DNA from 2 places in the Thermoanaerobacter ethanolicus JW 200 genome. Region 2 is predicted to be linked to the other one. Evidence: riboswitches for the same ligand, from Rfam matches in the RefSeq annotation. Region 2 holds a riboswitch; the other holds the start of a gene.
What was found. Region 2 has a riboswitch for FMN ahead of ribD (bifunctional diaminohydroxyphosphoribosylaminopyrimidine deaminase/5-amino-6-(5-phosphoribosylamino)uracil reductase RibD). Riboswitches for the same ligand answer to the same signal wherever they lie in the genome.
Positions count from the first base shown of each region.

Region 1: it holds a riboswitch for FMN, as region 2 does, so the genes downstream of both, EB239_RS05255 (ECF transporter S component) here and ribD (bifunctional diaminohydroxyphosphoribosylaminopyrimidine deaminase/5-amino-6-(5-phosphoribosylamino)uracil reductase RibD) in region 2, are expected to answer to the same signal.

Region 1 is NZ_CP033580.1:1,065,351-1,068,447, forward strand. Features, by position in the region: gene argF (ornithine carbamoyltransferase) at 1-695, shown strand, start outside; gene arcC (carbamate kinase) at 719-1,660, shown strand; FMN riboswitch at 1,745-1,863, shown strand; gene EB239_RS05255 (ECF transporter S component) at 1,956-2,540, shown strand; gene tsaE (tRNA (adenosine(37)-N6)-threonylcarbamoyltransferase complex ATPase subunit type 1 TsaE) at 2,640-3,097, shown strand, end outside.
Region 2 is NZ_CP033580.1:419,914-423,010, reverse strand. Features, by position in the region: gene EB239_RS02110 (bifunctional 3,4-dihydroxy-2-butanone-4-phosphate synthase/GTP cyclohydrolase II) at 1-203, opposite strand, end outside; gene EB239_RS02105 (riboflavin synthase) at 240-863, opposite strand; gene ribD (bifunctional diaminohydroxyphosphoribosylaminopyrimidine deaminase/5-amino-6-(5-phosphoribosylamino)uracil reductase RibD) at 874-1,956, opposite strand; FMN riboswitch at 2,041-2,155, opposite strand; gene ilvB (biosynthetic-type acetolactate synthase large subunit) at 2,153-3,097, opposite strand, start outside.

The sequences.
Region 1 (3,097 bases), 650 kb from region 2:
TTCAGTTGGGAGCTAAAGAATCAATAGAGGATACTGCAAGAGTTTTAGGAAGAATGTTTGATGCAATAGAATTTAGAGGGTTTAAACAGGAGACCGTGGAAATTTTGGCAAAATATGCAGGTGTTCCTGTGTACAATGGCTTAACTGACGAATATCATCCAACTCAAGTTTTGGCTGACCTTATGACAATAGAAGAAGAATTTGGGAGTTTAAAAGGAAGAAAGCTTGTATTTGTAGGGGACGGAAGGAATAACATGGCTAATACTTTAGCGGTAGGCTGCGCTAAGATGGGGATGCATTATGTGATTAATTCTCCAAAAGAATTGTGGCCTTCACAAGAGTTCATAGATGAAATCAGGCAAATGGCAGCTGAAAATGGAGGAACTTTTGAACTTACTAGTGTGCCAGGAGAGGGCCTTGAAGGTGCAGATGCTATTTACACCGATGTGTGGGCGTCAATGGGAGAAGAAGCAAAGGCTACAGAGAGGGAAGCTCTTTTGAGACCTTTCCAAGTGAATGAGGAAATGATGAAAAAGACAGGAAGAGAAGATACTATATTTTTGCATTGCTTGCCCGCAGTAAAAGGACAAGAAGTTACTTTTGATGTTATAGAAGGAAAACAATCTAGAGTGTGGGACCAAGCAGAAAATAGAAAACATACAATTAAAGCTGTGATGATTGCTACTCTGCTTTAAAATTGGTTACAGGGGAGGACATTATGAGGGAAAAAGTTGTTATTGCCTTAGGAGGGAACGCTCTGCAGGATGTGAATACGCCTCCTACTGCAGAGGCTCAAATGGAAGTAGTGAAGAGGACAGCGGGGTATTTAGTGGATATAATTGAAAAAGGGTATTCTGTTGTAATTACTCATGGCAATGGTCCTCAGGTGGGGAATATAGTCATACAAAATGAAGTCGCATCAAAAGTTGTCCCTGCAATGCCTTTTGATGTGTGTGGGGCAGAGAGCCAGGGTATGATAGGATATATGATTCAACAGGCATTAGGGGAAGTTTTGAAGGAGAGAAATATCAGAAAAGAAGTAGCAACTATTATAACACAGGTTGTAGTGGATAAAAATGACCCTGCTTTTGAAAAACCTACAAAGCCGATAGGACCTTTTTACACAAAAGAGGAAGCTGAAGTTTTAATAAAAGAAAAAGGTTATGAAATGGTAGAAGACAGTGGAAGAGGATATAGAAGAGTTGTTCCCTCCCCTGACCCAAAAGAAATTGTAGAACTTAATACAATAAAGTTACTTGAAAAAAATGGGGTAATAGTAATAACAGTTGGGGGAGGAGGAATCCCTGTTATTAAGGAAAATGGCAATTTAAAAGGAGTAGCTGCCGTAATAGACAAGGATTTGGCTTCTGAAAAATTGGCAGAAGATATTGATGCAGATGTGCTGTTAATTCTTACAGCTGTTGAAAAGGTAGCAATAAATTACAACAAGCCAAATCAAAAGTTTCTTGACAAAATGACAGTGGAAGAGGCAATAAAATACATGGAAGAAGGCCATTTTGCACCAGGCAGTATGTTTCCAAAAGTTAAAGCAGCAGTGAGGTTTGCAAAGTCAAAAGTAGGAAGGCGAGCTATAATTACTTCTTTAGGCAAAGCATTAGAAGCTTTAGAGGGAAAAGCAGGCACAGTTATAAGCTTATGAAAATAAATTAAAAATTTTTCACAAAAACTATTGACAAAGAGAGATAAAAGTGAGAGAATAAAATTAAAATTGAATAAGATGAAGGTAAATCTTCGGGGCAGGGTGAAATTCCCGACCGGCGGTATAGCCCGCGAGCCGCGCATGCGGTCGATTTGGTGAAATTCCAAAGCCGACAGTGAAAGTCTGGAGGGGAGAAGATTTTCTTTTTGTGCCTATTTTTGCGAAATAAATCACAAAAAATCCTGAAGATTTATCTTCAGGATTTTTTTAGTAAATAAAATTGGAGGGATGAATTGTGGAAAAAACCAAAACACAAGCCATAGTAAAAGTGGGATTTCTTTCTGCTACAGCTTTTATATTGATGTACTTGGAATTTCAGGTACCTCTATTCCCTGGCTTTTTAAAGCTGGATTTTAGTGACGTACCTGCATTAGTTGCTTCTTTTGCTATGGGACCTTTATATGGTGTAATGGTCGAGCTTATTAAAAACATAATCCATGCTACTATAACTCAATCGGGTGGCATTGGAGAAATTGCAAATTTTTCTGTGGGTTCTATATTTGTATACACAGCAGGCATAATATATCAATTCAATAAGACGCGAAAAAATGCCCTTATATCTATGGCAATTGCTACAGTAGTGATGGCTTTTACTGCTTCACTTTTGAATTATTATGTTTTTCTGCCTTTGTACCAAAAAGTTATGGGATGGCCTATGGATGCTATCATTGGTATGAGTAAGGCTGCAAATAAAAACATAGTGGATGTTAGAACCCTTATAGCTTATGGTATTTTTCCTTTTAATGTGCTAAAAGGAATTATGCTTTCGTTAATCACTTTATTGATATATAAAAAGCTTTCACCAGTTTTGAAACATTGATTTTATTGAGAATCCTCAGCGCATGCTGGGGATTATTTTTATTTTTAATTTGTTAAAAGATAGTATATAATAAAGTTATAATGAGTGGGGTGAGAATTGGTGAAGAAGACTTATATTTGCAAAAATAAAGATGAGACCATTGCTTTAGGAGAAAAATTAGGAAGGCTGTTAAGGAGTGGAGATATAATTCTTTTATATGGCGAGCTGGGAAGTGGCAAAACTGTTTTTACAAAGGGAATTGCAAAGGGGTTAGAAATAAATGAACCAATTACCAGCCCGACTTTTACTTTAGTCAATGAACATAGAGGCAGGATTTCTCTCTATCATTTTGATTTATATAGGTTAGATGATTACACAGCCCTTTATGACATAGGTTATGAGGAATATTTTTATGACGAAGGAGTTTGTGCAATTGAATGGCCTGAAAGGTTAGGACCTTTACTTCCGAAAGAAAGGTTAGAAGTGATAATTCAAAAAGGAGAAAAAGAAGATGAAAGAGTTATTTTATTTAAAGATTTTGGGAGACGATATGAGGAGCTTTTAAAGGAGATGGGGCA
Region 2 (3,097 bases):
CCAAGGTCATCAAGTCTCTTTTCTGTCATTGGAACACATACAAGACCCCGTCCATACTTTATCATAAAGTTGATATGTTCTCCGGTAACTTTTTCTGCTGCCATGACTAAGTCGCCTTCATTTTCCCTGTTTTCATTATCAACAACAATAATCATTTTTCCTTGCTTTATATCTTCTATTGCATCTTCTATCCTATCAAACATAGTCTTTCCTCCTTAACTTAGAAAAGTCATCTAAATCTATATAAATCCATTTTCTTTCAATAAATCTTTTATATCCTTTTGCGCTATTAGTTTTTCTACATACTTAGAAAGTATATCAACTTCGATATTCACACTATCTCCTACCCTTTTATAACCCAATGTCGTCTTAAGCATTGTATGTGGAATAATTGAAACAGTAAAATAATCATCTCCATCTTCAACAACCGTTAAACTTATACCATCTACCGCAATGCTTCCCTTACGCACAATGTATTTTGTAAATTCTTTATTGATAGCTATCTTAAATATAAAAGCATTTTTTTCCTGCCTTTTGTCTATGATTTTTCCAGCGCAATCTATATGACCAGTTACGATATGCCCACCCATTCTCCTTCCAACTTGAAGTGCTCTTTCAAGATTGACAATGTTTCCAATTTTTAAATCTTTTAAATTGCTTGCTCTCATGGTTTCAGGCATAACGTCAGCTACAAAACTTTCGTTTGACATATTAGTAACAGTTAAGCATACACCGTTAACTGCTATACTATCACCTATTTTTGTTCCCTCAAGGACTTTGCTACATTTTATAACAATTTTTGTAAAAGTACCATGTATAATATTTTTAACAGTTCCTGTTTCTTCTATAATTCCAGTAAACATACGCCATAACCTACTTTCTTACATATGCTGTTATTAGTATATCATCATCTATTCTATCAATCTCCACATCTTTTAATTCTATTGAATTTCCTATATCCGAAAAACCTATACCTTCTACAGGTGTTAAAGCATTTTTCCCCCCTATTATTCTAGGTGATATAAAAAACATAACTTTATCAACAATTCCCTCTTTAAGTGCAGACCAATTTAATGTCCCACCGCCTTCAATCAATACACTATCAATCCCCCTCTCTCCAAGTTTTATCATTAGCTCTTTTAAAGGTACTTTTCCATTGTCGTTTTTTAATATAATAACTTCAATATCCATATCTTCAAGTTTCTTTCTTACACTGTTTGGCATAAGTTCTGTTGTAGCAATTATCGTTTTTGCCGCTTTGTCTCTTATTACATTTGAGGCAAGTGGCGTTCTACCTCTACTATCCACAATAATCCTTACAGGACTTTTGTACCCCTCTAACCTTGTTGTAAGCATTGGGTTATCCTTAATTACTGTATTTACCCCAACCATAATCGCGGATACACGTCCTCTTATTTTATGAGCAAATTTTCTTGATTTCTCATTTGTAATCCATTTAGAATTTCCATTATAACAAGCAATCTTCCCATCAATGCTCATAGCAGATTTTAATATTACAAATGGAATTTTTGTCGTAATATATTTAACAAATATTTCGTTGAGTTTCCTCGCTTCTTTCTCCATCATCCCAACCTGTACTTCTATTCCCGCCTCTTTTAACCTTTTTATACTATTTCCGCTAACTTTAGGATTTGGGTCTTCCATCGCTATATACACTCTCTTAATGCCAGATTTAATTATTTCTTCAACACAAGGTGGTGTTTTGCCATAATGGCTGCAAGGTTCAAGTGTTACAAACATAGTAGAACCTTTAACATCTTCAACTGCATTTTTTAATGCATTTACTTCAGCATGGGGACCTCCAAAATATTCATGATAACCCTCACCTATTATTTTTCCATTTTTAACTATTACAGCACCCACAAGTGGATTAGGGTTTGTGTATCCCCATCCTTTTTCAGCCAGTTTTAAAGCCCTTTTCATATATTCTTCCAATTTAATCCCTCCTATACTAAAAAATCCTGAAGGTTAAACCTTCAGGGTTAAAAAAACCCCAGAGAATATATTCCCTGGGGAATATTTCTCCTTCTCCCATCCAGACTTTAACTGTCGGCCTCGGAATTTCACCGAGTCTGCCAAAAGGCTCGCGGGCTATACCGCCGGTACGGAATTTCACCGATCCCTGAAGGTTTTATCCAATTGTATTTTCAACAGTTCCCCCCGCGGGGATAAATGGAAGCACCATCTCATCTTTGTCTATAATACATTCTATCATAAAAGGTCTTTTTTCGCTATAGGCTTTTTTAAACGCTTTTTCAAATTCTTCTTTTGTTGTAACTCTTATTCCTTCTACTCCAAAGTCGTTTGCAAGCTTAGCAAAATTCAAATTTGCGTTCAAATCTGTGTGGGAAAATCTCTTGTCATACAAAAGATTTTGCCACTGTCTTACCATGCCTAAAGTTTGGTTGTTGAGTAGTACCGTTATAACCGGAATATTATATACAGCAGCTGTTTCTAAGGCATGTATATTCATTCTTAAACTTCCATCACCTGCAATGTTTACAACTCTTTTATCTGGCCTTCCTACTTGCGCTCCTATTGCAGCAGGAAGCCCAAAGCCCATTGTCCCTAATCCCCCTGATGTAACAAAGGTTCTGGGGTGTTTAAATTTATAAAACTGGGCAGCCCACATTTGATTTTGTCCCACTTCAGTGGCTATTATAAGGTCATCGTTCGAAATTTCTTGAATTTTTTCTACTATCCACTGAGGCCTCAAAACTTCATCGTTTTTATACTTTAATCCGTGCTTTTCTCTCAAGAAAGAAATTTCCTCTAACCATTCTTTTCTCTCAATGAATGGAAGTTTATTCGTTAAAAGTTTCAATACTTCTTTTACTTTGCCTATAACTGCTACCTCTACTTCTACATTTTTCCCTAATTCTGCAGGGTCAATATCAATATGGATTATTTTAGCATTTGGAGCAAGTCCTCCTGCTTTGCCAGCGACTCTGTCGCTAAATCTTGTCCCTATTGCTATCACAAGGTCTGACCTATATACAGCCAAATTTGCAAATCTACTTCCATGCATGCCAATAAGACCTAATGACAAAGGATGGTCTTCTGGAAAGCATCCTAA